Regions from separate parts of the Methylomonas sp. 11b genome, predicted to be linked through region 2. Evidence: riboswitches for the same ligand, from Rfam matches in the RefSeq annotation. Region 2 holds a riboswitch; each other region holds the start of a gene.
The links. Region 2 has a riboswitch for cyclic di-GMP ahead of METH11B_RS0118800 (hypothetical protein). Riboswitches for the same ligand answer to the same signal wherever they lie in the genome.
Positions count from the first base shown of each region.

Region 1: linked by a shared signal. The riboswitch ahead of METH11B_RS0105625 (hypothetical protein) and the one ahead of METH11B_RS0118800 (hypothetical protein) in region 2 are both predicted to bind cyclic di-GMP.
Region 3: linked by a shared signal. The riboswitch ahead of METH11B_RS0116520 (VPLPA-CTERM sorting domain-containing protein) and the one ahead of METH11B_RS0118800 (hypothetical protein) in region 2 are both predicted to bind cyclic di-GMP.
Region 4: linked by a shared signal. The riboswitch ahead of METH11B_RS29835 (hypothetical protein) and the one ahead of METH11B_RS0118800 (hypothetical protein) in region 2 are both predicted to bind cyclic di-GMP.

Region 1 covers NZ_KI911557.1:1,216,480-1,224,265, forward strand. The annotation lists gene METH11B_RS0105620 (hypothetical protein) at 1-1,005, opposite strand, end outside; gene METH11B_RS0105625 (hypothetical protein) at 1,106-1,897, opposite strand; cyclic di-GMP riboswitch class I at 1,937-2,015, opposite strand; gene gspM (type II secretion system protein GspM) at 2,736-3,230, opposite strand; gene gspL (type II secretion system protein GspL) at 3,232-4,425, opposite strand; gene gspK (type II secretion system minor pseudopilin GspK) at 4,418-5,353, opposite strand; gene gspJ (type II secretion system minor pseudopilin GspJ) at 5,350-5,928, opposite strand; gene gspI (type II secretion system minor pseudopilin GspI) at 5,921-6,295, opposite strand; gene gspH (type II secretion system minor pseudopilin GspH) at 6,292-6,834, opposite strand; gene gspG (type II secretion system major pseudopilin GspG) at 6,819-7,250, opposite strand; gene gspF (type II secretion system inner membrane protein GspF) at 7,347-7,786, opposite strand, start outside.
Region 2 covers NZ_KI911557.1:3,904,224-3,912,009, reverse strand. The annotation lists gene METH11B_RS0118805 (hypothetical protein) at 1-767, opposite strand, end outside; gene METH11B_RS0118800 (hypothetical protein) at 922-1,698, opposite strand; cyclic di-GMP riboswitch class I at 1,771-1,849, opposite strand; gene METH11B_RS0118795 (TonB-dependent siderophore receptor) at 2,135-4,666, opposite strand; gene METH11B_RS0118790 (FecR family protein) at 4,904-5,929, opposite strand; gene METH11B_RS0118785 (sigma-70 family RNA polymerase sigma factor) at 6,067-6,585, opposite strand; gene METH11B_RS0118780 (glycoside hydrolase family 17 protein) at 6,919-7,786, shown strand, end outside.
Region 3 covers NZ_KI911557.1:3,436,702-3,444,487, forward strand. The annotation lists gene METH11B_RS29515 (hypothetical protein) at 177-1,013, opposite strand; gene METH11B_RS0116520 (VPLPA-CTERM sorting domain-containing protein) at 1,209-1,958, opposite strand; cyclic di-GMP riboswitch class I at 2,404-2,478, opposite strand; gene lpxC (UDP-3-O-acyl-N-acetylglucosamine deacetylase) at 2,900-3,826, opposite strand; gene ftsZ (cell division protein FtsZ) at 3,935-5,095, opposite strand; gene ftsA (cell division protein FtsA) at 5,119-6,345, opposite strand; gene METH11B_RS0116540 (cell division protein FtsQ/DivIB) at 6,366-7,109, opposite strand; gene METH11B_RS0116545 (D-alanine--D-alanine ligase) at 7,096-7,786, opposite strand, start outside.
Region 4 covers NZ_KI911557.1:4,184,002-4,191,787, forward strand. The annotation lists gene METH11B_RS0120120 (hypothetical protein) at 1-385, opposite strand, end outside; gene METH11B_RS29835 (hypothetical protein) at 485-1,597, opposite strand; cyclic di-GMP riboswitch class I at 1,697-1,781, opposite strand; gene METH11B_RS0120135 (hypothetical protein) at 2,159-2,434, shown strand; gene METH11B_RS0120140 (ATP-binding protein) at 2,723-4,096, shown strand; gene METH11B_RS0120145 (response regulator transcription factor) at 4,074-4,622, shown strand; tRNA gene METH11B_RS0120150 (tRNA-Lys) at 4,724-4,799, shown strand; gene METH11B_RS0120155 (DUF6933 domain-containing protein) at 5,049-5,591, shown strand; gene METH11B_RS0120160 (cold shock domain-containing protein) at 5,771-7,786, opposite strand, start outside.

The DNA of each region.
Region 1 (7,786 bases), 2.7 Mb from region 2:
CACGGGGCCCGCCAATGGAGAACCAGGCCAATCAGGTGACAAACCGGCAGAACTGCAAGGGTTGTTCAGGAATTTGACGTATTGTTGCGCGCCGGTACCGGAACCGTCGATACGTTTGCAAAAATGCACTTTGGTATCGTTAGGGGTAACGTTTCTGACAGTGCCGTCGGAATCGGTGTAAGTCAAACCGGCAGTCAAGCTGGTTAAGGCAGTGCCGTTTACTTTAAACTCGGACCATCTTTTGATTTGACCGGAGATCAATTCAGCCACTTGTTGTTTGCTCAAGCTCGGCATACAGGCTTCGGTGTAATCGCCAGGTGCGCAGCTGCCGCCAAAACCGGCCAGCAGGTTTTGCGCTCTTTGCAAAGCCACATACAAGTTATCGGAAACCGGCACACCAAATACCAAGGCCGCTGCTGGCACCACGTTAAGTGCGGCATCTGCTTTAACTGGATCAACTTCGCTAGCGTTTGAAGGTTTGTTAGGACCGACGAACAATTTTGGCTCGACATCGGAAATACCGGCATCGGACAGCACGTTGGTCAGGTTAGCGCCGCTGGCGTTGCAAAACCAAGTGTTGGTCGCGCCTTGTTGGGTGCAGTTACCGTTGTCAATACGCATAGCAGCAATCGCCACGCCGTCGATCAGCGGGTTAACACCTTGCGCAGAACCGCCGGCAGAACGTTTGTGGAACAATACTTTAGCCGTGGTTGCGGCAGCACCGTTGACGGTCAGGCCGGGTACGTTAGTAGAGTTCAGTGTGCAGAAATAAGCACTATGGTTTTTACCTTCGGAACCCGCTGTACCGTTGTCTTTAAATACATCCAAAGTACCGGCGTCGCACAAATTAACAAACAATGCCGCCAGGGCTTTGTCTTGCGCGCTAGCGCCGGACATAAAGATTTCGATATCCGGCGTGACGCTTGGCGCATGTGCGGATGCACCTTGCGAGAAACCTGCCAGAGAAGCCACTGCGATAGCAGCAGACAATAATTGCTTTTTCATTGTATATCTCTCAATTGATTGAATTTAAAGTTTGAGCCGACCCGTTCATGAAGGGGGAACCAGCAAAGCAGAATCCGGCCGGCTCAAGACGTTTGCGGGATTAAACCGCCAATGATTTACGACGAGTGGCGCGCAGTACGCCCATCAAGCCGGCGCCGAACATCCAAACTGCGGCAGGCAGTGGCACAGCAGCGGGTGCAGCGGTATAGGTCAAAGAACCCACGTTACCGCTAAATGAAAAATTCCATGTACCTGGGAAAGTTTCCAATTCTCCAGTATCGAAATCGTCGGCATTGACTTTTTCATGAACGAACGCCAAAGCATTGCCTAACTGACCTTGGGCGGCAAATGGCAAAGCAGTTTGGAAATCGTTACCGTAAACAGCTGTATAACCTTGTTGGCCAACAGTTCTGAAGGTGCTCAGATTGTTAGAATTGGCATCTTGAGTTTGAACAGAACCAACCATAACGTTCCATTTACTCATAGTATTACCAATGTCGCCTGCATTGCTATCGATGACGGCAGGAGAAGGAACTACTGACGTTGTGTAGAAACCAAATTTAGGCAGGTCAGTCAGGTCAGCCAGGATCCCATGACCACCAGAAACTCCCCAAGCAACGTCGTTGCCGGCAGTGTAAGCAGCAGCGAATGATTGAAAGTTGTTGTCGCTCAGTGAGAAAGACAATGATTGGCTAGGGTTAGCCAGAAATTGCTCAACAGTGATACCCAAATCCAGTGTAAATGAAGTTTTCGCTGTGTAGTCAACCAGGTTGAACAAAAACTCGCTACCGTCTGCTGTTGCATCACCGATAGCTTGGATACGCGCTTCCGCGGCGCCTGAAGCGGCCGCCGCCAATACTGCAACTGCCAACAATTTTTTAGACAATTTCATTTTTAAAACCTCATGTTTAAATTTCGATTAATGACATAAGGTGACAGCCCAGCCGTCTTGACCTGCAAGACCTGTGACTTTCCGTCCCCGCTTCACAACGAGTTTGGCTTTTACACGCTTTAGATCGTACTCGACGCTATCTAACATCCTGACAGCGCCGCTTTTGTTGCCCCCGCTACCATTTCCCCCTTAGCCTCCTCCCTATCCTCTTCCTTAGCCGCTCCTTGTCCGTGCCGTCCGTGTTCCCTAGTTGCTCCTGAATCCTTGCTGAACTGCCGATCCTCGACCCTTCAACTTGACGCGGATTATTCCAGAGCAATAGCGGCTTTTCGGTTACAGCATTGTTAAATTCACGTGACATGTAATACATCTGTATTACAAAGCCGACCGCTAACACGAAAATTCAGCGGATGATCGGGCGCGGGCGGTAGCTATGAAATTTAAGATTCTTTTTGCGGGCATTGCCTCACTGCCATTGAGCGAAGGAAGAATCCCCTTCTCCCTCCAGGAGAAGGTTGGGATGAGGGGAGATAGAACCATCCGCTCTTAACTTAATAGCAGTGGGACGTGGTCCAGGCATGAATTGTCGTGAGCTGTGGACGGCAAGGCGCATCCTGACTATTGAGCTACTTCAGCTAAACCCAAGAAGTCCGTGATGCCCGCGGGGTTACCCACAGGGCACAAGAGCGGGCATCCAGTGCCATGGAAGGCAAGTTTGAAGCTATCAATGAATTCTGGACTGGGCATTCACGGGAAACTGGACGCCTTGGGACCGCGCAGCAAATCGGCTGCGGCAACTGGGCTCCCGCCTGCGCGGGAGCGACGATACCTGAGCAGACTAAACAACACCCAGTAAGACCTTGGCATTGACGATACCATCAGCATCGGCCGGTTTTTCAACATCGATTTGCAGTACCTGCAAACGGTGTTTGGTTTCCAAAATTGCCAACCAGGACATCAGTTGGTCGAAAGCCAGATGTTCCAGCCAGACGCTGACTTTGTCCTCGCCTTCCGGCGACAGGTGTTTGATCGCCGGTTTTATCTCCAGCTGCTGGCTGCTGAAATCGACTACCGCCAGCGGCGATTGATTAGCGCCATCCAATGCCGGTGCATCAACCGTAGCCTGTTGCCGCAAAGCCGCAGCTTCGTTACCGACTTGTTGTAAGTAGGTATAGATTTGCTGTTGCGCCTGGATTTTTAGGGTCAGCAAGCGGCTTTGTTCAGCAATTGGTTGGTAAAACAGCAGGTATGCGCCATACATCAGCACGACCAGTACACCACCCAGCGCCAGCACTCGCTCTCTGGGCGTTAATTCGGCAAAACGCTTCGCCATGTCATTTTTCGCGAATCTCAAGTTGCGCCTCCACGCCGTTTGCGCCGCTGTCGGCGGATTGAATTTTGACTTGCACCGTGCTTTGCAACTGCTGTTTGAATTGCTCCAGTTGGCCGATGTCGTCGGCAAGCAGATGTAACTGCAAACCGCCGTTCAGGAAATTGAGCTTTTTCAAGTGTACGGCCGGCGCGTCTTTCAACACCAATCCGGAACGGTAGATCAAGCGCATGAAGCCGCTACCGGCAAAAGCCTGTTGTTTTCTGAGCTGCGCCAGCTGTTGCTCGGCCTGAGCTTTGACATTGACGATGCGTTTCACATCGGGAAAAGTTTGTTTGAACAGCTCTTGGCTTTTCGCTTCCAACTCGCTTAGTTCGGCTTGTTGTTGCCAATAGGTATGTAGTAAAGCGTAGCTCTGCACCGCCAGTGCCACGCACAGAATTATTGCCGCCGGTAGCCACTGTTGCCAGAGGCCTTTTGGACGATGACTGACGGCATAAGCACCGCTCAACAAATTCAGCTCGGCTGGCAATGACTCGACGGCGCTCGCCATGAATTGCAAAGGCTTGGCTATGACTGTTTCCAAACCGTTATTTGCCAAACCATCCGGCAGCTGGGTGTCTTCGCTGTGTTTGCATATCAGTAAAGTCTGGCAATCGACACCTTCGGCACAGGCTTTTTCCAGCAGTTGCGGCAGAAATTGCGCATCCACGCCGCCGCCCAAATAGGCAGCGCTGCGCAAAATTGCGTTGCTTTCTTCGAGCAACAAAGTCGTTTGTCCAGGCTGATACGGCAGGCATAAGGTTTCCGGATACGCAGCTGCCAGAGCTAAACCGGCTTCGCGAAACGGAGTAAGCCGCGCCGCTAATGTGTCGTGCGTAATCGCCGCCGCGGCGAGTTTATCCCGGTCCTGCTTTAACCAAACCAGATGATAATTTTCCACGTCCTCGGCCAGTAGGTCTTCCAACGCAAACGGCAAGGCTTTTTTCAGTTGCGCAGTGGTTTTAACTGCCAGCTCGATTTCCAGCAATAGCACCGAAGCGGCCGGCAATAACAGTAGTACAGACTTACCCTGCGCAGCCGCTGCCAACTCCATCATCGAGCCGGATGTCGGCCGACTATCAGGCTCGGCAAGATTCAACCATTCCAGTTTATCGGCAGATTCGGCACCTAATCTGACCAGCAGTTTTTCAGCCATGCGCCAAGCCCTGGCGCTGGCGCTTCACCACTTGCGCGCCACCACTATCGCGCTGCAATTGCGACTCAAACTGCAAATGGGTTTTGCCCATATCGATTTGCCCTTGTAATAAAAAGTTTTGCGAACTGACACCCAAGCCATATTTACCGATGCCGGTGTCGGCAACCGTTTCATCCTTTAAAAATTCGGCGACTTTTGCGAAAGGCTTGCCTCGGGCTCTGAACATGGATTCCGCCTGATCGGCGCTGATGCCGTCCGCCAAGCAACGCAACACGGTGGCACTGGCGGTATTGACATTCAGCGGCGCGTAACCCTCCACCGCGTAGACATAAGGCAGCAATTTCAGATAGGTCTCGCGCGTCATGCCTTGTACCAACAGCAACTCGCTGACATCGGCAAATTGCCGGTTAGCGGCGCGATAAGCCGGCTTTTTGCGAGTGTAGGTTTCGTCTTCCGCGCCGTGCGGATAGCTGACATCCATATCCGCATCAACCCAATCGGCAATCGCCTGCACCAGCTCGGTTTTCAGTTTTAGAATGGCCAGCAAGCGTTCCAGGCGCTTGATATCGTCCTTGGAAATTTTGCCCTCCACCAATACGTTGTTCAGATTAATCCGGCCCTGCAAATCCTCAATCTGCGCTTGCATCGTGCCGCCGACGACGTTTGTCCTTGCCAACGGTATGGACCAATCTCCAGCCAAACCATCTACTTTACCGGCCGTGGCGTCGGCAGCCAGCCGGCCGATGGCCCAACTTTCCAAGCCGTACACGTATTCCCAGGCTTGCGCGCTACGCAGCTGATTTTCGGTGCGGCGAATATCCAACTGCCGCGCGCTGGACATCGACACCACGGCAACGGTAGCGATAGCCAGTATCAACATGACGGTGATCAACGCGATCCCGGATTGCGCCTGATGTAGCGACCTCATTCCCGCACCATAAACAGCCGCTGAATGTCACCCAAGCCGGCCAAGTTAAAATTCGCTTCCACCGCTTTGGGTAAGCCAGTGCCGCCAGCCGGCCAATGCGTAGTCCAGTCGCTGCCGTAAAACCGCAAATCAAGCGCCGCGACGTTCAACAGCTTTTTCCGGCGAAATTGCGTCTGCTGAGTACGATCCAGCACTGTCCAAACCTGCCGATACAAGCAGCCGTTTTCCAGACGATAACTGATACGTTGCAATTGGCTGTGCATCGCCAACGCCGACCATTCCGACACGCTACGCGTCAAGGTCAGCAAGTCTTCGCCATTACCGCCGGAAAACGCCGGCTGTTCGCTGCCGAATTCGTCCCGCACCGAGCGCGGCAAGGCTTGAGCCAGATCTTCGTTCAGCAAATACAGGGTTTGCTGCAGCGCGGCGATGCTGTCCGAGCGCTTTTCGGTGCCGGCTCTGGCATCCAGCACCGCACTCAAGCCGGCGTAGGCCATCGCCGCCATGATCGCGAACACGGCCATCGCGATCAGGATTTCCAGCAAGGTGAAGCCGCGACTGGCGCTATTATTCATGGCCGCTCGGAACATAACTAAGCAATCCGGCATAAGGCGACTTGTCGCCTTCCAAAAACACTTCTATCCGATAATCCCAGACCCTGCCGCCGATACTCGGCGTTACACCGCGCTTGGCCTGCCAATACCAACGCCGACCGGCCATCGTGTCCCAGCCATCCTGGTTTTCCGGTTTTTCGGTAGCCAGGCGCAATTGCACCGTATGGTTCGCGGCTATCGTCGCGGCTATCGTTTTGTTTTCCAGATACCAAAGATTCTTGGTGTTGTCGGCGGTAATTTTGATCAAACCGGCCATCAGGATGGCTAACAAAGCCAAAGCAATCAGCACTTCCAACAGCGTGAAGCCGCCGTTACCGGAATATTTCATGGCTTGATGGCGACGCTGGAAACCGCTAAGCCCTCGTCCGCCATATTGCTCAGCCAAAACCGGAGATCGCTTTTTGCTAAATCCAACGCAATTTGGAACGCATCCGCGGCCCCGTCCGGCGTAAATACAATCTGCGGCTCGGGATGCACCTTGCTGCCAAAGTGCTTAGTCAGGTACACAGGCTTTTCGTCCAGGGTCAACGCCAAAGTCATACCGGCTGGCAAATCCCGCTGTCTGAAGACCGCATCAGTATTCTCCGGCCGCCACTTGCCTTGGGTCGGCGACAGAAACCTATACCCTTGACCGACCAACTCCAGACCTATGCTTTCGCCGCGTATCATCGCTTCCTGCTCAGCCAGCTCCAGCAATTTTGCCAGCCGCTGAATTTCCAATTGTTGCTGCTTGCTGTGATCGGCATTGCCCATCGCCAGCATCGCCATGCTGCTCATCAAGCCGATCAGGACCATCGCAATCAATAGCTCGATCAGCGTAAAGCCGCGAATCTGCAAGCCCTCAAGCTGACTTATTTTTGCGCCCAATTGGTGATATCCGCGCCGGCTTCGCTGCCACCTTCCACGCCGTCGGCCCCGAAGGAATACAAATCAAATTCGCCGTGCGCGCCGGGCTGCATGTAAAAATACGGTTTGCCCCAGGCGTCGGCCGGAAGTTGATCCAGATAACCGCCCTGCTTCCAATGCGCGCCTTGCGGCAGATTGGTCGGCTTGTGTACCAGGGCTTCCAGGCCCTGGTCGGTGGTCGGATAGCTGAAGTTATCCAGGCGATACAGATCCAGCGCGGCGCTGATGGCTCTGATGTCTTGCAAGGTGCGAGTGGCGCGGGCTTCATCCGGTCTGCCCATGATTTTCGGCACGACGATAGACGCCAAAATGCCCAAAATTACTACCACGATCATCACTTCGATCAGGGTAAAGCCTTGCTGTTTTTTATTGCTCATAGCGGTTTAAAGTCTTATTGGTTTAAGCACGCCCCGGTATGCGGGACAACAGGGAGAAGATTAGAAAGCCAACGTGACAGGCGTATGACAAAACACCTATCTAATCAGCTGGTTCATTTCAAAAATCGGTAAGAGAATGGCTAACACGATGGTCAGCACCACCAGGCCCATGAACAAAATCAGAGCCGGCTCGAATAAACCCATGGTCAACTCGGTGAGCGCCTGAATATCGCGCTCCTGATCGTCGGCGGCACTTTCCAGCATGCGCGGCAATTGCCCGCTGGCTTCGCCGCTGGCGACCAAATGTATCGTCACCGGCGGGAAGAAACCGCTGGCTTCTAGCGCCTTGTTCAAACTCTGCCCTTCGCGGACGCGGATCGCAGTGTGCGCGACTGCTTGCTGCATCGCGTTGTTAGACAACACCTGGCTGGAGATTTTTAAGGCTTCCAGCAGCTCGACACCGCTATTGGTCAAAATCGCCAACGTGCGGGTAAAGCGGGCAGTGTTTAAGCCCTTGGAAAAGCGGGCGGTAATAG
Region 2 (7,786 bases):
CCGAATAACCAGACCGCAGCGGGCAGCGGCACCGCCGATACCTGACCGCAACCGGCATAGGCACCCGTGCCCAAACAGAAACTGCCGACATCGACCAGTTGCACGCCTTGCAACATGCCGGCGTTTTCCGGCGACATCAGTAAATCGCCGCTAAACTGCCAGTTTTCGGCGTTGGTAAAGCTCAGGCTTAGGTTGTTTAAGTCGTACACCGCCATCGTGAAATAAATGTTATTGGCTAGGTACCAGCCGGTGCGGCCCAAAGTTTGCCGGCCGGCATCGTATAGCAGCGAAAAATCGCCGTTGACCAAGCCGGCCCCGCCGGGCGGCCAGTTCGGCGCATAAAACCCCTGCACGCCGCTCATACCGACTTGCGCCCCGGCCACCCCGGCCAGTGTGCCGGTATCGATGGCAAACTCGGCTGACGTCGCTTTGACATGACGCTGACTGGCTTGCGGACTAGGATCGTTACCGATAGCCGTCAACTCGAACACCTGATTAAGTCCGGAAATCTCGGTGTTGTTGAGTTGGCTAAGCAAATGGTCGCCGGTATTGACCGGATTATCGGCATTGGACGTTGCAGTACTCCAAAACGTCGACAAGTAATAACCCCCGGCGTAAGGCGCCAGCGCATTGCGGTCCAGGTTCATCGTAAAGGTACCACCGGATGGCGCATTCAATATCGCGGCATCGGCGCTTGGAGATACCATCCCCATGCCAATAACCAGCACGGCCAAAACGGGATAGCCGTGGTTTTTGTTGATCTTCATAAAAGCCCTACAGCCGATGGTCAGAATAAGCCCTCTCCCTGCCTGAATACGCAAACAGCCGCAGTGCACGGCATGCGGGCAAGAAGAAGGATTTATTTCAATAAGCTAAGGCCCGGAGCGAATCTTGGCGACCGCCCCAAGCCCACTTTGCGAGTTAAGCCGCGACCAAGGCTTTTCTGCGACTTGCACCCAGCAAGCCCAGCAGACCGCTGCCGAACATCCACACGGCCGCAGGCACCGGCACAGCGGACGGCGCCAGACTAAAAGTACCGACCACGGCATTGGTATTGGCGCCAACCAAACCGGCCCACAAACCGGTCCATTGCAAATCGCCGCTCAGTAGTAATTCGCCATTGCTGTTCAGCGACTCGGCGACGTTGGTCAGCTTCAAGAAATTTTGGTAGCCGAAACCGGTATCGAAGGTTTTTATATTCCAGGTGCTCCCGGTTTTTACCAGGCTAAAGTCGTAGGGCGTCAAAATGCCGCTGCCGCCTTGGCTGGTCAACAACCAGGCGCCGCTCAGACCGATTTGACCGATCGAGGTGTTGCCGGCGTCCATCGTTGTGGCTTGTTCGGTACGGCCATAGGGGCCGGCAGCCGGATAGCTGTTGGTCGTGGTGTTGCTGTTAACCGCAAACGACATCGCTGTGCTAGCGGTTGCCGATAGCGCCGTTCCGCCGTTGGTTGCGCCGGTAATGCCGAGTAAATTATCGCTGGCGCCCCAATGTTTCGTGACAATCCAGCCATTCGGATACCCGCTGCCGACATTGACAGATGCCGCCGCAAAAGCGGCATTGTTGATGGTGATGGTGGCATCGCCGCTAACTTGTGCAGCGCTCGCTGTTGCAGGCGCTAAAACGGCGGTCAATGCGCTGAAGGCTAACAGGCCGGCGCTTGCCAGTTGATTGCGGTTGTAGTGCAAGATTGTCATTTTTTATTCCTTAATAAATTACGGTTAAAGTTAATCTGCAAATCGCCAACCCGAATTTAGGGCAGTTAACTTGCAGGTAACCCGGCTGTCTTAATCTCCAAGACCCGTGGCTTTCCGGCTCCGTCTCGCGGCGGATGTGGCATGTTTGTCGCGGTCCTTACGACATCACTCTAAGTCCCTGAGTGAGGTGCTCCTGAAAAACTCCTGTGGCAAATAGATAACGACGACATCAGTACTCCTGATTAGTAAGCTGCTTCAGCTAATTCAAAGGCACGTCGCGTAAGTCGTCATTTCGGCAGGGATTGCCGAAATCCAGACTGCATGGATAGCTCGAAGCTCGCCATCCATGGCACTGGATGCCCGCTCTTGTGCCCTGTGGGTATCCCGGCGAGCATGACGGACTTTTTTGGTTTAGCTGAAGCATCTTGCTATCAGGTCAGTACTTGATCGAAACACTGACAAATCCGGCTCGGCCGGGTCCCGGCGCCACCCGGCCCTCGAAATAGCCGTAGGGCTGAAAATAATCCTCATCGCTGAGATTCTTGACGGTGGCCGCCCATTTGAAACGCCCGGTTTCGTAAGCTAACGCCGCGTCGAAGCTTTGGTAGCCGGCGGTTTTGAAGCGGTTGTCGTCGGACAAATACGCCCCGGCACGGGCATAAACGCCGAAACCCAAGCTAAAGCCTTGCAGCGCATCCTGCTGAAAACGGTAATGCGCCCAGAGCCGCCCGGCATCCTCCGGGACTTGGGCTAAGCGAGTGCCGGCAGCCACCCCGGCTTCGTCGTCCATGAACCGGGCGTCGGTATGCGCATAGTTCGCCAGCACGCTGAAGCCCTCGACCGGTTGCCAGAGCAAATCCATTTCAACACCACGCGAGCGTTGCTGGCCGGCGGCGACCGAACGCCGCTGAAAATCGCTGCTGTCGGTAACCGCGACCTGGCTGCGCTCGATTTGATACAGCGCCAATTGGCCGCTGAATTGGTTCGCAAAATTGAATTTCAGGCCGGTTTCCAGATGGTTGGATAATTCCGGTGCCGGCGTATCGACAAAATTCACAAAGGGTTGACCGCGCATGCCTTCGCTGTAGGAAACAAACCAGGAAACCTCGTCGTTCAGATCAATCACGCCACCGAGTCGCGGCAGCCATTTCAGCGTATCGGTTTTAGCGTGTACCCCGGTTTGCGCATTATTAAAATCGATGCCAACCTTGCCCAGCCTGACACCGGACAGCCAATGCAAACGCCGGTACAGCGTGCTTTGCCACTGGAGGTAAGCGCCGTAAGTGATGTTTTCGATGAACTGATTTTCCAGGCCCGGCCCCGGCACAGCATAAGGGGTATCAAATATCGGCGCCCGCAGATCGACCGTACCGACACCCAAACCCAAGGGGCCAAAATCGCCCTCGATAAAGCCTGCATCGCGCAAGCGACTGTAATCCGCGCCCAGCAACAGATTGTTTTCGCTGGGACCCAGCTTGAAATTACCCTGCAAATTGCCCAGCACGCTGCGCTCTTGCTGTTGTTGAAACAATTCGGCATTGACCAATGCCCAACTCGATGCCGGTAGCAAGGGCCGGTCCGCGACGAGGCCATCGCTGCCGAACAGGGTCTGAATTTTCTCGTCGAATTCCGAGTGCGCATAGCGCGCCTTCAGGTTTAAGCGCCAGCTCCGATTGATGCTCCTTTCCAACGAGGCCCACACCGCATCGGCATTCGAATGGCTATCGGGCAGATTGGCCGGCCCCAAGAACAGGTCGGGCCGGGTAGCAAAATCGCCGGCAATGCTGCCGGTGGCGGGTAAGCCCTGATACTCCGGTTGCTGCCAGCGCGACACTTTGGCTTGGAACGTCAAACGGGTTTTATCGTTATCGGTCAGCGTCAGAGCCGGATTGATGTTGAAACGCTGAGTTTCGATCATGTCGATGTTGTGTCTGGCGTTGGTATATTCACCCGTCATGCGCAACAAAATATTGGCGTTTAGCGGTTGATTGACATCGAAAAACGGCTGATAAAAGCTGTGACTGCCGATTCTAAAACCCGCTTCGCCGAAGGCTTTGGCCTGCGGCAATTTGGAAAGCAGATTCACCACCCCGCCCACCGGGGAGCCCGAGCCGCCGCTGTAGAGCAAGGCGTTAGACCCCTTCAGCACCTCGATTCTCTCGATATTAATAGTGCTTTCCCGGTCGCCGGGGTTGTAGTACTGGGTAAAGCCGTCCATCAGTTGTTCGGAACGAAAACCGCGAATCAATGTACCCTCGATAACCGGACTGTAGAGCTCATTGCGCGCCACTATGCCGCTGACATTGACTAAGGATTCGCTGACGTTGATCGTTTGCTGGTCGTCTAACAAAGGGCGTTTAAGCGCATGCACCGACTGCGGGATTTGCTTGATTGGCGTGTCCGTTCCGGTAGCGCTGGCAATATGCCTGACGGCATAGGTCCGCGCCTCGTCAAGCATCGGCTCGGTGAGGATTTCCGCACCGGCCTCCCTTGTTTTCAAGCCCACGACAGTCATGGCATCCAGGGTAACGGGCGGCAGGTTAGATGACTCCGTTGCCGTCAGGCTGCGTTCCAAAGTCACCGTATCGGCATCGATAAAACGGTAGGTAAAGCCGCTGTCATGCAACAAGTGTGTTAATGCCTGCTCCGCCGACATATCACCGCGCAGCTCGGGACTTGCGAGCTCACGCAACATGTCCGCTGAAAAAATCAATTCCAACTCTGCTTGCGCGGCAAATTGAATCAACGCGTTATTTAAGGACTGGCCGCTGATGTTGAAGTGGCGGATAACTTCCGCGGCAACCGCCTGGCTGCTGCTCAATTGTCCGCCGGCCGCCACCAGCCCAATCAACACCCAGGTATCGACGCCGACACGGTTGCCGTTCAGCGCATAGCAAAGATATACGGCTGGCCGATGCCATACGCCGACTGCAAGCTGGTAGCGAAAATCGTTAATCCGTGCTTTCAAGATCCGTCCTGTCCAAAAAAAAATGTTTCTCAACATAGAAGTCGTTTCAGCACAAAAATCGATCACAAAAATTTAACTATTTTCGAAATTAGGGAGTCGAAGCGGACGGTTTGAGCTTATGCGCTCGAGCTTTCGACTCCAAATTAGAGCGGCATCGTCGTTCCCGTCTGTGCGGGAGCGACGATGTTCAAGGGCTGGGTTGACGAAATATGCACGAAGGGTTTCCGCGCCAAAAACTCAGCGACGCAATAACACCCACCAGGGACCGATACGGGTTTCTTGCAAACCCAGCGCTATGCGCACCGAGGACAGCGCCTCATCGGGCGTATCCAGAGAAAACACTCCCGTCACCCGCAGATTTTTAAGTGCGGCATCGGCGAGAAATATCCGCCCGAAGCGATAGCGCTCCAACTCGCTTATCAATTCGGCTAAAGGTCTATCATTGATCACCAGCCGATGTTGCTGCCAAGCGGACTGTTCCGCACCCACGGCCCGCGGATGCGGTAACGGCAGTTCGGGGTTGTAGCGCAAACCTTGGCCTTGTGCGACGGTAACGTCTTTCTCTCGACCGGCGACGCTGACCGCTACGGCATGCTCCTGGACAGTCACCTCGGTATGATCCTCTGCGGTTTTATACACTTCAAACACGGTACCCAAAGCGCGTACCGTCAAGTCGTCGGCCACCACTTCGAAAGGCCGCCGGCTATCCTTTGCCACCGTAAACTGCACCTGACCGTGATGCAACACAATACGCCTCGCCTCACTGCTGAACGCCACGGAAACAGCGCTATTGGTGTTCATCAATAACCGGCTGCCGTCGCTGAGTTGAATCTCGCGAATTTCACCGGTTTGCGTGCGGTAGTCGCTTAAATAATCGCTGAGTAAGCGCGCTTGTTGCGGCATGATCAGACCAATCGCCAGCAGCCACATCGCAGCAAAGGCAAGCCCGGCAGTAAACCAGGGCCGGCGCGATTGGGGTTTGGCTGACTTGATTTTAGCGGCGCGGAATGTCACCGGGGCGATTTGCCGAGACGCTGGTTGTTGGGCCTCGGCCTGTCTGGACTGGTTGCCGGCCAGCACCATATCTCTGAACAAATTCTCCGCCTCGGTAAACGCTTCGGCATGCAAGGGGTCGCGGCTCAGCCAATCGGCGAACGCTTCGAGTTCCGCATCGCTCAAACTGTCGTCGCGCAGACAAGCCAGCCAGGCGATGGCCTGGTCTTGCAGACTTGTGTAAGCGGATTTGTCGGACGGCGCAGGCATGCGATCTCCAATTAAGCAAGGGTATTATTGATAAAGACGTGCGAGGCACGAAAGCGATCATACCAAGAAGGGCAAGCGGCAGGCGTTAACGGCATCGGTGTGAAGCGGGTTGCGGAAAAATAATGCGGGCGTTTTGTTCAATCAGCCAGTTGCCGCGCGCAATGCGCCATGGCTTTAGCCAACAACTTGTTGACCTGGGACTTGGAAATCCCCAAGCGTTCGGCAATTTGCGTATAGGTCAGGCCATCGACCCCATGCAGCAAAAACACGCCACGACAGACGTGCGGCAACTCGTCCAGCGCATGTTGCAATGCGGCCAAACGTTGTTGACTGATCAACACCTGCTCCGGTGGCGCGGTGTTGCCGGGAATGGATTCAGCTAGCGCATCAAAATCTTCGTCAGCGCCGTAACGGTCCCTGACCATGGTTTTACGCTGATGATCGATGGTCAGATTGATCGCGATCCGAAACGCCATGGCGCGAGCATTATCCGGCGGCGTTTTCTCGGCGATTTGCCGTAAGCCCAGATAGGTGTCATGGGTTAATTCGGCGGCAATGTCCGGGCATTTCAAGCGCCCGGTTAAAAAACGCAATAGCTCATCGGCCAAGGACTCGGTCCAGAACGCGGAAATATCGGTCAATGGCTGTGCACTCATGCGTATCGGTAATATCCAAAGCTTTATTCAAAAACAGCGGCTGGCTGATACCCCACCACAATGTCGCAGCGCGGCCTTGCGTCAGAGCGTTTGCAATAATTGAACCAACGACGGATGCTGCCGGCAGGCCCCACCCTACATGCAGACTGGCTTTGAACCTTGCTTGCTTGCAATCCGGGAATGCGGCAAATAACCCGCGAAATGGCCGGCAGATAACATAGTTTTATCCAGAATCGCCGTCCGCCTCGCCGACTTTGATTTTTAGCGCGCGCCAAGCCTGTATAATCCCCGCAAACCCACGTATTTATTCACTCAGCTTAACCATCCCCTGTCATGCGCCCCACCAATCTGCTGTTCAGCCTAATTTTCATCGTTATCGTTCACGGTGCCATCGCCTGGAGCCTGAATCGCCCCCAGGACGCCGGTGTCGATGTGCCTTCGGGCAAATTGCGCAGCTTGTCGTTTGCGCCTTATCGGGAAGGTTTTAGTCCGATAGAAGAAAAATTTCCGTTGCCGGAGCATATCGACGCCGACCTGGGCTTGATTGCGGATAAAACCCATACCATCCGCACCTACTCGATACTCGGCGGCATGCAACCAACTCCGGAGTTTGCGCGCAAACACGGCGTGGAGATGATTCAAGGCGGCTGGCTGGGCGACGGCCATGCCAGCAATAAAAAGGAAATCGCCGCGCTGATCGAAGCGGTGAACGCCAATCCGGATGTGGTGAAACGGGTGCTGGTCGGCAACGAAGTCCTGCTGCGCAAAGACATGGATGTAGACACGCTGATCGGCTATATCCGCCAGGTCAAACAGGCGGTGAAACAGCCGGTATCGTATGCCGATGTCTGGTCGATTTATCTGAAATACCCGCAACTGATGCACGAAGTGGATTTCATCACCGTACACATTCTGCCCTACTGGGAAGACGAGCCGGTGGCTATTGAAGATGCCGCAGGCCATGTCGAGAAAATCGTCCAGCAGATCGAAGACAAAGCACATAGCATGGGCCTGAACAAACCGATTCTGATCGGCGAGTCCGGCTGGCCCGCCGCCGGCCGCCAACGCGGCCGAGCCATTCCCAGCGTGGTTAACGAAACCCGCTTCATACGCAGCCTGATCGAAGTCGTGAACCGGCACGGCTTGGACTACAACATCGTCGAAGCCTTTAACCAGCCCTGGAAAAGTCATAACGAAGGCG
Region 3 (7,786 bases), 470 kb from region 2:
CTGCCCAAACCGCTTACAACGGGCGGGCGTGAACGAAAAAAGGCCGATAAACCACAGCAAGTAATTTATCGGCCATCCTTATTCCTTTAGCGAAGTCTCTCGCCAAATTCCGTATTTACACGAACACAGGCTTAAGTCTTTTGGGTTTAAGCGCTTCCTTGTGTGTTGGTTAACGCTTAAGCGTTGCGTTTGCCTCGGCCTATGCCCAAAAAGCCGGCCAGCGCGCTACCGAACAACCAAACAGCCGAAGGCACGGGTACCGCGGCAGGTGGGGTGTATGTAGAGGCGGCCGCCGACGCGGAAATGTTCAAGGAGATACCGGCGCTGGAGCCGAGGACGTCTGCGCCGCCGACGAACACTGCATACCAGCCGGCCTGCAAATCGTTCAGCGTCAAGGTAGCGTATCTTTTGGTGTTGGCAAACGCAGGGTTACCGGTGACACCTGTCGAGCCGGATACGCCGGTTTCATAGAGGTCGTCGATACTGACATCGTGTGCACCGGAGTCGATGACGTCGCCGAACGAGTTAACGTAGTTTTTGCTGGAGGAACTGACGTAGCCCAGCGTTTCGACAATGCCGTCAGCGCCTGTTGCCCAGATGATGCCTGGATCTCCGGCTTGGCCGACCGAGTTGAATTTATGGATTTGGCCGGTTAGCTCTGCCGGTGTATCGACGCCGACCGTTTCGCCCGAATAAGCCACATTGGTTCTGAAGATTGAAAACGCCGGAAAGTTTGCAGCGGATGAGCGCGCGTCTACGGTCACGGATTGGGCTGATGAGCTTAGATAGAAGTTGGTAAATGCGCCTTGCATGCCCCAGCCATCGTTGGACAGAGCCGGATTGCCCGCGAAGCCCAGATTGCTGGAATTGAAACTGGGGTTTGAGATGCTAGTGCCCAACTCAAGGGTGTTATCGGCACCTGTCCAAGCCGCCGCGGCGGGTTGAGCGAAGGCAAAGGATAAGGCAGCGGAAGATAGGGTGATTTTGAAAATGTTTTGTAAATCGATGTTCATTTTTGAGTGTCTCCAATATCCACCACATCGCGGTTTACGATTGTGGTAGATTTAAGTTGCTGTTTAATCTGGATTCGTCTGAGGTGTTTCGGGCCTGGCAGCCAAAAGTGGACGATTCCAAAGTTTTAATATGCATTGCGAGGGGTAAGTCGATAGCTGATGTCGGTTTACCTACTCGCTCTTACTCCCTGTGGTTTATGCGGTGCGGCGTTTGCCGAATACGCCTAATCCCGCTAACGCAGAACCAAACAACCAAACGGCCCCTGGCACCGGTACTGCGCTAACGCCCTGTGCAGTTATGGTTAAAGGCAGGTTGGCTCCAGTGACGTAGTCGTTAGCGGTAAGGGTTATTTGATAGTCAAAATGATCCTGACCTGTGGTGCCAGTTACAGGGTTGAGGCCAGTTGCACCGGTAATCGTGTCGCCCTTATTGAAACCCAGCACGGCTTCTTCAATGGTGAGAGAGTAATCTCCAAAAGCAATAATGTAATTGCCTACGTCCAAAGCAGTCGCCAGATAGGAGTCTCGGCTCAACAAGCTGCCGTCGGCCCATCCGCCGGTATTGCCAGGTATGGTGTAGGCTGGACTGTCGTCGCCGCTGACTATTTCCGTAGTGAGTGAGACCGTATCCTGAAAAATGCGGAATTGGCTATCCGCCAGGGTTAGTTCGCCGTCGCCGTTGATATCGACATAGGCGCCGGGATGTGCGCCCCAGCCCGCTGCGTAGCCTTCATTCGCCAGCACATCGATGACAACATTGGCAGCCGATGACAACGAAAACGAATAGAAATCGATTGTGGTACCGGCGCCGTGAACCGGGTCGACGGTCTTATAGATGGTTCCGTTTACGACCTCGGCCTGTGCGCTGCTTAGGCCTAAAAGTGAAATGGCAAGTGTTGCAGCCACCTTTTTTAAGGTTTGGGCATTTCTAGTGTTAACAGACATAATTCAATTCCTTTAAATAGAGTAAGACGTAGATTTTTACCGGTAGTCTCTACCGGCGACATTCAAGGTTTCGTATTTCCCTTTACGAGTTGTTGTCTAACGCACATGTGCCCGCTGCCGCGATGCCAGGCTCTTACTGTTCGATCCTGTTCGTACGGTAAGGGCCTAGGGCTGGCCGTTTGACCAACGGCTTCCCGCGCAATTTGAACGGTCTTAAAACCACTAAGTATTTCAATATTCCCGGATTGATCATGCCGCGCTATGTTTGCGAGAGAAGCAGTCCAAAGAGTTTGAAATACCGGGCTAGTTTGCACAGTGTGTTAAACAATGGGTTCAGACCAATCAGGTGATATAACAAACTATTCCTGACCAGTGAGCGACTGCTAGGGGATAGTTGTCGTCGTTTCCATATCGACCCGCTAATCCCTTCTCTTGCCTGCTCAAAAGAGGTAGCTCGACTATCTGAATCAGATCCGCAGCTTTCCGGCCCCGCCTTGCGACGAGTGTGGCGACTTGTTGGCTGCGCCCAGAGGGTGCAGCATTAATAGCTAAGCAAAATATGCGCCAGAATAACGCTAAGTGTGGGTGGTCAGCTTTTTTGTATGAATATTTATATATAAAACAAGGGGATAAATGGTTTGCTTTGAGATGGTGGGGCTGCAATAAGCGTGGCTGTTTTCCGGGGCTCCAGCTGGCTTTAATACTAGGGGATGAGTTATTTCACGTATTTTGAGTTATATCCCTTACTTTTTGCAGGGATAGACTTTGCCATCGGGATGAGCAGATGAATTAGAGCCAGCCTAGAGAGTCGGCCATTTCTGAAAGGGCCATGGCTACTCATTTAGGGCAATATTAGCTGGAAAATTCTTTAAAAATTGGCTGGAAGGGACGGGGAGGCTTGGGCCTCCGCCGTTTATTCCGGGTATTTGGCGGGGTTGGTCTTAGCCGGTAGCTCTAGCCGAAGTTTGCGCGGAATGCATGAAGGATATGGGTGCTTCTTCGGCATTTTCGAAAGTCACCATTTCCCAGGCGTCTTTGTCGTTCATTAGACTTAGCAACAACTTGTTGTTCAGCGCGTGGCCGGATTTGAAGCCTTGATATTCGCCGATCAGGCTGTAGCCCAGCAAATATAAGTCGCCGATGGCATCGAGGATTTTGTGTTTCACAAATTCGTCGGCATAACGCAGACCGTCTTCGTTCAATACTTTGTCGTCGTCCACCACGATGGCGTTATCCAGGCTGCCGCCCAGCGCCAGATTGTTTTCACGCAAAAACTCGATGTCCTTCATAAAACCGAAAGTGCGGGCCCGGCTGACTTCCTTCACAAACGTAGTCGAAGAAAAGTCCATCACAGCGGTTTTTAGATGTTCGGAAAACGCCGGATGTTCGAAATCGATGGTAAAGGTGACTTTAAAGCCATCGAACGGTTCGAACGCGGCCCATTTATCGCCGTCTTCCACGCGGATTGCCCGTTTGATGCGGATGTATTGCTTGGGGACATCCTGCTCGACCACGCCAGCCGATTGCAACAGAAACACAAATGGTCCGGCGCTGCCATCCATAATCGGTACTTCGGCGGCGCTGACATCGACAATCGCGTTGTCTATGCCCAAGCCGGCCAAAGCCGACAGCAAATGTTCGACGGTGGACACCTTAACGCCGTCGCGGACCAAAGTCGTGGACAGCTTGGTTTCGCCAACATTTTCTGGGCGCGCGGCTATCATCACCGGCGTTTCCAAATCCACGCGGCGAAAACGGATGCCGGTATCGGGCTCGGAGGGGTGCAGGGTCAGATAGACCTTATCGCCGGTATGCAAACCGACGCCGGTGGCTCTGATGGTGTTTTTTAAAGTACGCTGTTTAATCATGAAATGCCGACAAATAGGTAAAACAAAGTCGGGGAGTCTATCACAGATTATGCGATAGCTCCCCCCGAACTTGGCTCAGCTGCCTCATAGACGTGCCGCAAGCGACCCTTAGTCTGCTTGGCGTCTCAAGAAGGCCGGTACGTCCAAGTAATCCAGGTCCACATCGTTTCTAGGTTGCGCGCCAAAGCGAGATTCCCGAGCCGATTCCTGTTTTTGCTGGCGGACGATGGTCGGTTTGTCCAATTGATCGTAATTGATCTCGCCGGCCGCGACTTTTTTCACCAAGCTGATTGGCGAAGCGGCTTGCTTGGCTTTTTCGCCCATGCCGGTGGCGACGACGGTGACCTTAATTTCCTGACCCATGGCTGGATTGACCGCCATACCGATTTTCATGTCGGCGTCTTCGGAAGCGAATGCATGCATGATGCTGCCGATTTCGTCGAACTCGTTCAAGCCCAAGTCGCCGTTGGAGGTAACGTTCACCAAAATACCGCGTGCGCCTTGCAGATTGTTGTCGTCCAACAAAGGGCAGGCAATGGCTTTTTCTGCTGCCAAACGCGCGCGGTTTTCGCCGCTGGCGACGCCAGTACCCATGATCGCGCTGCCCATATTGGACATCACGGTTTTGACGTCGGCGAAGTCGACGTTCATCAGGCCTGGGTGAGTAATCAGCTCGGTAATACCTTGCACCGCATCGCGCAATACGTCGTTAGCCGCTCGGAACGCTTCCACCAGCGATTTATTGTTGCCCAAAGTCGGCAGCAATTTTTGGTTTGGAATGATGATCAATGAATCGACCAGTTTTTCCAGTTCGCGCAAGCCGGCATCGGCCACGCCTTTTTTCTTGGAACCTTCAAAATCAAAAGGTTTGGATACGACGGCTACGGTCAGTACGCCCAGTTCTTTGGCTACTTCGGCAAATACCGCGATAGCACCAGTACCGGTACCGCCGCCCATGCCGGCAGTCAGGAATACCATGTCGGCGCCAGCAATTACTTCGCGGATGCGGTCGCGATTTTCTTCCGCTGCGGCTCTGCCTACTTCAGGACGAGTGCCTGCTCCCAGGCCCTTGGTTAGTTCTACACCCAGTTGCACAATGGACTCTACGCTCATTTCCCGCAGGGCTTGGGCATCGGTGTTGGCACAGATAAATTGCACGCCGTCGATACCATCTTCCACCATGTGATTAACCGCGTTGCCACCACCACCACCGACGCCGATGACCTTGATAACCGCGGTGCCGCTACTATCCAATAATTCATATTTCATTTTCACACCCTCCAGACAAAAAATTAAAAATTTCCTTGAAACCAGCTCTTGATTTTTGATAACAGATCCGCGCCATCATCGTTCATGCCTAACGCCCGGCCGTGATGATCCTTGCCATACAGCAACAAACCCACCGCGGTCGAATAAATCGGGTTTTCCGCTACATCGGTCAAGCCGGATACATGCAGCGGTACACCCATGCGAACCGGCATATGGAATATTTCCTCCGCCAACTCGACCAATCCTCTTACTTGCGAACTGCCTCCGGTAATTACCATGCCGGCCGCAATTAAATCTTCATACCCACTTCTTCTTAACTCTGCTTGTACCAGCAGCATTAATTCTTCGTAACGCGGCTCGACAATTTCCGCCAGGTTTTGCGCGGAGATCTTGCGCGGCTCACGGTCGCCGATGCTGGGGACCGCGATGGTTTGTTGCGGATCGGCCAATTGCGTCAACGCGCAAGCGTATTGGCGTTTGATTTCCTCCGCGTTTTTGGTCGGCGTCCTCAGCGCCACGGCGATGTCGTTGGTGACTTGATCGCCGGCGATGGGAATCACCGCTGTATGCTTGATCGCACCTTCCGAGAAAATCGCAATATCGGTGGTGCCGCCGCCGATGTCGATCAGACACACCCCCAAGTCTTTCTCGTCGTCGGTCAAAACCGCCGCGCAGGAAGCCAGTTGTTCCAACACGATGTCATCCACATCCAGTCCGCATTTGCGGATGCATTTGACGATGTTCTGTTCGGCGCTGACACTGCTGGTGACCATGTGCACCTTGGCTTCCAAACGAATGCCGGACATGCCGATCGGCTCTTTGATGCCTTCCTGTTGGTCGATCACAAACTCCTGCGGCAGGATGTGCAGGATCTTCTGATCGGCCGGAATCGCCACCGCCCGCGCCGAATCGATTACTCTATCGATGTCGTGTTGGGTGACTTCCTTTTCCTTGATCGCCACTATGCCGTGTGAATTCAGGCTTTTGATATGGCTGCCGGCGATACCGGCAAACACCGATTTGATCTGGCAACCCGCCATTAATTCGGCTTCCTCAATCGCCCGTTGGATGGAATGCACGGTCGATTCCAGATTGACCACGATGCCTTTTTTCAGGCCCTTGGACGGTGCGGTGCCGATACCGATCACTTCGATTTCGTCGCCACCTCGGTATTCACCGACGATGGCAGCGACTTTCGACGTGCCTATATCCAGCCCCACTAATAAATTTCGATCTGTCTTTTTGGCCATTGTTTATGCTCGGTAAGCGTTTAAATCAGGTTTTTGTTTTTTTCCACGATTGCTTTCCAATCGATATTGGTGACTTCCGGTTTCCAGGTCACTGCAAAGCCGTTCGGGTATCGGGTATCCACGCTCGCTATCATGGCTAGCTGTTCCTCACCCAATAAATCCATGGTTCTTAGAAAGCGCTGCATATTTTCCAGCGGCGCCTTTCTGCCCAACTGCATTTCCATGCCGCTGGCTAACTTGATCCGCCAGGCTCGTCGTTCGTTGACGTGAAACTCGGCGAGCTGCATCGATTTATCCTTCAAGACGATGTAGACGCCTTTCATAATCTCCAACAGTTTCTTTTCCTGGCCGTCCGGGCCGGTAATCAGCGGTAAATTTTTAAATTCGTCGATATTGTCCGGTACCAGCAAATCGCCCTGTTTGTTCAGCAGTGCCGATTTGCCCCAGCGCACCACCGGCTTTTGCTCGGTAATTTTTATATGCACCGCATCCGGCCACACCCGCTTTACATCGACCTTATCTACCAAGGGCAGGGCTTTAATCGCTTGATGAATTGCATTCATGTCTGCCTGGTAATAGCCTTGTTTCATTTGCGGCGCCAACACTTCTTTCAGTCTGTCCTTGCTGGTGTATTGGAACGCGCCTTCAATCTTGACGTAGCGGATCGGCTTGCTGCTCAGCGCGCTGGCGCCGAATTGCTGCCAAGCCCACCAGCCGCCGCCGATCAACAGCGCGGTCATCAAGATCACACTAAACCGGCTCACCTGCACCTGCCATGCTGGTTTCCAAAATGCGCCAAACCAATTCTTCGAAACTAATCCCCACCGCCTTGGCCGCCATCGGCACTAGGCTGTGGTCGGTCATGCCGGGTACGGTATTCACTTCGATCAGTTGCGACCGGTCGTTAGCGTCGATAAATACATCGACACGCGCCCAGCCTTTCACGTCCAATGCCTGACAGGCTTGTACCGCCAAGGCTTGTAATTGTTGTTCGCGCTCCGCACTCAAGCCGCAGGGGCAGTGGTATTTCGTGGTGTTAGCTCGATACTTGGCATCGAAATCGTAAAAGGTATTCGGCGTTTCCAATCTGATTGCCGGCAGCGCTTCGCCGTCCAGCACGCCGACAGTGTATTCCTGACCCTGCACCCACTGCTCGGCATAAACGTCGCATAGATACTGCTTGGCCAATTGCAGTGCGGCGACCAGTTCGTCACGGTTGGTGGCTTTGCTCATGCCGATGCTGGACCCTTCCTGCGCTGGTTTAACGATCACCGGAAATCCCAGTTTGGCGATGCAGGCGTCAATATCGGTCTCGTTTTTCAGTATGAACCAAAGCGGCGTGCTCAAGCCCAGACCTTGCCAGCACAACTTGGTGCGTAATTTGTCCATACTCAATGCCGAAGCCATCACGCCGGAACCGGTATACGGCAAACCCATTACT
Region 4 (7,786 bases), 280 kb from region 2:
GCAGATTGGAGCCGTCCGACGATACGGTGATAGTCACTTCCGCGTCGGCATGTAGTTCAAACAAACCGTAATCGGCGGTATGCCCCCAGTTTGTCGCGCCGTCTTTATAAGCTTTGGCGCCCATGCCTATGCCGTGGCCGCTGGCGGTTTGCGAGTTCGCTACGCCGCCGTCGTTGTGGATCATCGCGACCCAGGTGGCGGGCAAATTGCCAATATAGCCTGGATCGCCATCAGACCATGGGCCCGTGGCGGAACCGTCCGGCGGGAAGGTATCGCCGGCAGCCAAATTGTAGGTCACGTGAGCGCTAGCCAAGCCGCTGACTGACATCAGTGCGCCCATGGCGCCTGCTAATACTAGTTTTTTAAAGGGTGAGTTTGCAGTCATTTTGGATCTCTATCGAATGAAATAAATGAGAGTAAGCCTATCGTTAAACAATGCTTGGTGAGGGGATTGCCGTTGTCTGGTGGCAATCCCGCTTGGCAATTAAGCCGCTAGTTGTTGTTTGCGGCGACCGAAACCGATCAAGCCGGCCATGGCGCTGCCGAACAGCCAGACTGCGCCTGGAACAGGCACGGCCGAAGTAGTTACCAATACGTCGTAGGTTACGCCATCGAGTGCGCCGCCACCGTGTGCGCCGACCACCAAGGTATAAAAGCCATTGGTGTGCAGCCCGGGTGTGCCGGTTGCATTCCATTCGGCTTGGTCGAACACAAACGAGTAGAACAAGGTGTCGGAAGTACTGCTCATGCTGGCCGTCCAGATAGCTTCGCCCAAGCTTGAGCCTTGCAGGCCGGTTTCGCCGATTGTGGCAGCCGCGTTACGGTCAGATGTGGAGCTGCTGTCTACATTGCGATACAGGGCAACATCCAATAAACCGTTAAATTGGCTGTAATCGGCGTCGTTTTTCACGGTAATGGTGGTTTTGATATTGCCGGCGCTGGCGCAGTTAGCGCTTGCTGTGTTTGCGCCGCAGCTAATATGAATCAAACCGTAATCCAGTCCCAGGCCGGTTGATGCCGAATTGCCTGCTACCGCCAAGTAAGGATGATCGCCATCAGCGGGCAGATCAGCCATGATGGTGCCCCAGGTAGCGGCGTTGGTGCCGCCGTTTTTGTCCGAGTAAGCTTTCCACAAGCTACCGATAGTGTTGGTGCCGAAGCTAGGGTTTGAGCTAATAAGGTTTGCTGTCAAGGCGCCAGTGTTGTCTGTAGCGCTTGAGCCGGTATGCAATTCGCGCTTGGTGAAACCGGTAGCGGTTGTGTGCTGACCGGAGTACCACATATAAGGTAGGTTACCTGCTACTTCTGTGGCTGTCTCAGCCGCTGTACCTGTGCCAGGGATCAAGGTATTCGCGCTTAAATCGCCCACTGTATAAACGTTGGTACCGTTCGCGATTCTATTGGTGCCGTTAGAGTTGGCGGAAACACCGTCGGTGCCGTTGATGCTGTTGGCGATGCCGAAGCCGATTGCTGAGTTACCCGAGGCTACTGTACCCGCGCCGGTCAGATTGTAGTAAGAATGTGCAAACGCTTGGCCTGAAACGCCCGCTAGGCCAGCTGTCAAAATAGCTGCTATAGCCGTTTTATGAAAGATCATGATCGTCCTCTTTGTTATTGGAATTAAAGGTAACAGCGAAACTGACAAAACTTGACCAATTGCATCGAGCCAAATTTTGCCCTCGCCCATGGCGCGCATGGGGGCAATCCGGCCTTCTTTAAATCGTTTTATAAGAACCGTGATTTTCCGGCCCCGCCTCACGACGGGTGTGGCAATTCTTGCTTTCAGAGATTTGCTAATTACGCCAGCGGCAGACATGGCAGGGATAGAGACCTACTAACCGCTTTTCGGAAAGCAAACCACGAAGCAAGTACACTAGTTGAAGCGAATAGTGGGCCAACTTAATAAAATATATAAATTTCATTGCATTACTGCTTATTTTGCCTGGGATGGCGTGAGTGAGCGGCGAGCGAAACTCAGCGAAATAGCTCAGACGCTTGCTTCATATAACACAGTTCAATTATTGGGGAATATTCCGGGGTTGGCGCTGAAGCTTGTTTTGGTGGATTTGATCAGGAATTTCTTTATTTTCTAGTCGTTTATTGTTAGGTTGTTGCGCCGCTAATTGGGTTGGCACGAGATTTTTCAGTGGAGAGATGTATGCAAAAAACCGATAAAACCCCGTTGTGGGTGTTCTTGGCCCTGTCCAGTATAGAAACCCGCAAAGGTGCGTTACTGTTGATCTGGAGTAGTATTGTTTTTACTCTGTACTGTGTGCCTTGGCCACTCTATTTCGATGGCAACGGCTGGGTTGCCAAATTATTTTTAATCGACGATTGGGAATGGTTTGCGATGATGCTGCCCATGACCTTCTGGTATTGGCTGAGCATGAGGTGGGTGGATAAAAACGGCGGCTGGCGTTTGGCCGGTGCGTGATATGCCGCATTATTTTTTGGGGCATGATTCGTCAGACCTTGTTGTTTGCTCCGGAAAGATTAGCGCGTAGATTTTCTTTCGATCTTTTAAGCGGCTAGCTTAATTCCGTATTTGCCAAGGCGCGTAGGGGTTTATATCGGGCGAGCAAACGGGGTTAAGGTTTTGCTACCAAAAATCGATTGTGAATACTCAGGTGGCCACCATCCAAGTTTGGTTGGCTTTCCACCTTATTAAGCGAGCGGCGGTAGTATATCGCTGCGGTGCTTTCTTCAATTTAGTGTTGTTTCTATGCTTTCACACATTCTGCCCAAAGCCGAAATCTCCATTCGCGAAAACCTGCGTTGGTTATACATTCTTAGAAATTTGATGCTGTTTGCCGTCACGGTAGCGGTATTTATCGCGGTGAACGGTTTGGGTATCAATTTGCCGCAAAATCAGTTGTGGCTGGCGATTTTTGCGATTTCCATACTCAATCTATACACCTGGCTGCGACTGAGAACGCCGGAAGAAGTAACCGAGCACGAGATTTTTTCGCAAATATGCATGGATGTGTTGGCGCTGGCCTATTTGCTTTATCTCACTGGCGGCGCGTCAAACCCGATTATTTGGGTGTTTCTTTTACCTTTAATTGTTACCGCTATCATGCTACCGCAGGCTTATGCCTGGAATATGGTAATCATTACGTCCTGCGTCTATACCGTGCTGATTGCCTACAACGTACCCTTGCCGGCCGTGGAGCCGCATATGGCGCATCCGGCAATGGCGGAGATGACGCCGGAAATGAGTCTGCAAATGCATTTGATGAACGACAGGCGGTATTTCAATCTGCATGTATTTGGTATGTGGTTTGGTTTTGTGTTTAGCGCCGGCTTGGTGGCTTTTTTCGTAGTCGAACTGTCCAAAACCTTGAAAGAACGTGAGCGAAATTTAGCGGATGCCCGCGAGAGTGCGCTACGCGACGAACGAGTTGTATCCCTGGGCACCTTGGCGGCTAGTGCCGCGCACGATATGGGCACACCGTTGGGGACGATTGCCATTTTGACGCATGAAATGGCGGAAGAGTTGTCGGAGCATCGTTACCCGGATATGCACCAGAAACTGGTGATTGTTCAGCAGCAGATTGATCGCTGCAAACAAGCCTTGTCGGTGATGTCGGCCTCCGCCGGCGAGATGCGGGCGGAATCCGGCAAGGTGATGCTGGTGAGCGAGTATATCGATGAAGTATTGGGCCAGTGGCGCACGCATAAAGCCGCTACCCGGCTGAAACTATTTATTTCGCCGAATGTGGATATGGATGCGCGCGTGATTGCGGAACGTACCGTGACTCACTCTATCATCAATATTCTAAATAACGCAGCTGAGGCATCGCCGGTCGATGCGGGCATCGAGTTTCATGTGGAATGGGATGAAGAAACACTAAACTTGAAAATCAGGGATTTCGGTCCAGGTTTGCCCGCTGAATTTATCGAGTTTGCCGGGCATCAACCGGTCAAGAGCAATAAGCAAGGCATGGGGGTTGGCTTGTTTTTGACTTATACCACTATCAAGCGGCTCGGCGGTAAAATACAGTTCAGTAATTTAGAGTCGGGCGGCGCCTGCGTCGAAATCAGTTTGCCGCTATTAGCTAAGGAGAGTATGCATGAACCAATTACCTATGGATAAGCCCAATTTATTGCTGGTCGATGATGACGTCACCTTTTGTTCGGTGCTGAAGCCGGCGTTGGAAAAGCGCAATTTTCAAGTGACTGTCGCCAATGATGTCGATACGGCAATGAAACTGGCGGAACAAACCGAGCCCGAATATGCGGTAATCGACTTACGAATCGGTTTTGACTCCGGGCTGGAAATGGTCAAAAAATTGATTTCCTTGGATGACAATACCCAAATCGTCATGTTGACCGGCTTTGCCAGTATAGCCACAGCTGTAGAGGCTATAAAATTAGGTGCTATCCATTATCTGACCAAGCCGGCGAATGCCGATGAGATTGTTAGTGCCTTATACAAAAACGAAGGCGATGCGTCGGTAGCTATCAGTGACAATCCGCTATCGGTAAAGCGCTTGGAGTGGGAGCACTTGCAAAAAGTGCTGATGCAGCACGACGGTAACATCTCAGCCGCCGCCAGAGCATTAAATATGCACAGAAGAACCTTGCAAAGAAAGCTGGAAAAAAGGCCGGTAAAAGAGTAAAGGACCGGCATTATTTAGGAAGGGAAAGCATTGTTTTTGTATTTATTACAATTAGTCGTTGCAAAGCTAATATTTCTGAGTATAATGGGCGGCTCATTCAGGGGTCGTTAGCTCAGCCGGTAGAGCACCGCACTTTTAATGCGATGGTCGTGCGTTCGAATCGCACACGACCCACCATCGAATGACTAGTAAAATCAAGCAGTTATCGTTAATTCGATACCTGCTTTTTTTATGCCTGAAATTTGGCTTGCGTGAATTTTGCGTGACTTGATTTCACGCATCACCGGCTCAATTCGTCAGCATCACAACACCCATTGCGCGAATAGCGAAAGCACAGCTGTTTAACACGACCAGTTCAGCCACAATGCTGTAAAGTCAGATAGCGGGTACACTTTGTGTCAGATAACCGTTGGGGTGGGAAACGCCGTGCTCATACTGCATTGCACAAAAAAACTGCAAAGCTTTTTAAAGATCGGCAAAACCAGCCTTGTTGACGCGAATCCGCAAACTGAGGACTTGGGGTCTTGGCATCTGAATATCATCGAACTGGATCGGCATTTGTGCGTGATTGCTGCCAACGACCAGACCTTGTTCAATTTTCTGATCGTCGATCTACCCCGCATGAATACCAATCAGTTCGTTGAGTTGTTCAAGTCCTTCTTGGGCTGCATTTTGGCGGAAGAAGGATTCAACCAAGATTGGATTGCCGAACAGATGACCAGATTTAATGAGGTAGGCTTTGCCAATACCAACAGTCGGCAAATCCTGGGCTGCCTGAACGAGTTGTCATTTATGTACAGCTATCATATTGAAGATGAAGGCGGCGTCCATACACCAATGCTGCCAGAAATAATCAAGAAACTAAATCGGGTCATCCTAGGGCCAATCAAGGGCCATCCTATTGATGGTGTATATGCTCTGTATGCGAAAGGACGACCAGACCATAATTCCACAGAACGAACTCAGTAGGACTGTTAGCCGCGAATGGGAATAAATCCGCAGTTATGCAGTAGTGATATGCGCTTATGCCCCCTAAAACAAAACTCATCCTCAAAAGCGTGGCAAGTTAACGGTTGTCAATTGAGGCAAGATATTCGGGAAAAATAGCGCTACATATGGCGGTTTCGGCCAGGAGCTGACATTGGAATTTAGGAAGATAAAAACTTGTTTGAATCTGGGATTGATATAATTTGCTTTATTTGAAATCCGTCTCCATTTCTATCAGGACCAATTTCTGCCTCTAAAAAATCTCCCTCTTGAATTTTGTTTCTTAAATCTTGTGAAAAAACTGATATATGAAAATACGCAGTACGATCTTTATCCGTTAGCTGTACAAACCCATAACCACGGTCACGAAATAGTCTTACAATGCGGCATTTAACTACCTCAATTTGGCTAGCATCAGTTTCAATATCATGTATTTTTGAAACATAAATACCCTTTTTACCACGCGCCAAATCACATAGAATACTATCTCCGTCTTTAAGGGCTTCCACGCCAAATTTTTGTAGTTTTTCTGAGTGAACAAATATTTTAGAATCTAAGCCTTCAACTTCTATGAAACCAAAGCCTTTTGAACAGTCATAAAATTCAACGGTGGCTAAAACGTCCTCTTTAAAAACCCCCTCCCTATATTCATCGCCGTAAAAAGCAACTAAGTCATTATCTTGAGTTGGATGAGTATGTACAAATTTATCTAAGTTACTCGTAAGTTCTTTTTGGCAATCATATTGTGTAGATGGATATTCAATAGATATAAACTGCTTATCCTCTTGAATTAAATAAGCAAGAAATGTACTCTTTATCGTAATTAGCTTATCAGAAAATGATGCGTTTGATTTGTAGCAACTACGTAGCTTTAAAGCAATATCTTGATCTGATATAGCTGTTGTTAAAGCCATTTGATAGAAAAAGACACTATTATGAGACGCGAGCCTAAGATGCGCCATACCTTTATAAGATATTGATATTTTTTGATTATTTGACAAATCACGGTTTGAGACATCATAAGGTTCTATTAAACCAGCCTCCAACAATGAGATAAGTGCCTTGTCTACTGCAACCTCTGGACAGCCAATAGCATCAAAATAATCTACAATAGATTGTATACCTAAGTGTTTTTCTTCTACTGTTCTACCGCTATTATGTATAGATTCTAAAAGTGATAGTATTCTTAAATTTATCAGGGGTGACTGTCTTACATCGCTATCAACTTGGAAAATTGGATAAATCTCATGATTGTCACCTTGCTTGTACGCTTCATAGTCTCCTTTTATTAGAGCATCCATAAATCTAGTAAAATTGGTAGTTACAATGTCACCACTTACATACGACTTGATAATATCTTCAATTTTTATAACAGGTGATGTAATCACCCTTTGAGAAAGTAAGAGGGTTCTGCGAATATTGTAGTTTGTTAATTCACCGATTGTTTTTGAAGTATAGTCATGATCAACAAAAATGTTCTCCAAGACATGGGCAAAACTGCCTAAATTCTCAATTGAAATTTTTATGCCTCTACTTGAAAAATAGCCTCCCTTTTCTTTTTTATCGACTTTATCGTTCGAAAGCTTTTGTTTTAGAAAGTTAATTCGTTTCCTAAAAACCTCCCTAGGTGACGGAGTAGGCAAAAAGAAGGATCTAGATTTGTAAATTCCATAAATATCTGTTTTAGAAAAAGACCACGCGGATTTATCTGTAACTGGAAAAATCAACAGACAGTGATTGGCGTGCCTCCTTAGGGCTTGGGAAAACTGGAAAAACTTTTGTTTATATTCGTTTGAAAATTCATCCGTGTTATCTACTACAATAATTGGCAGCATTTTTCTATTGTTAACTGCGTCGGAAAGGATGCGTTTAAGGTAGCCCTCACGATCACTTTCAACTCTTTCACTAAGAAACTCTCCAAATTTTACCTTAAATTGATCTTTGTCCTTTTCATAAAGCACCGCATCTACACCCGTACTTCGTCTTTTATACTCCCGGTGATAAAGACCTAATAAATCATTCCAACTTGGAAAACCTTCTTCATAAACCCCTTTCTCCAAAGCTGAAATTAGGCTTTCAGTTAGCCATTCTAATGCAGTATCTTCTCTCCCAGTCGCATCCAAGCAATTTACACCCACAACTATACATCTTCGCCTTACTGCATCAGGCAAGGTCTT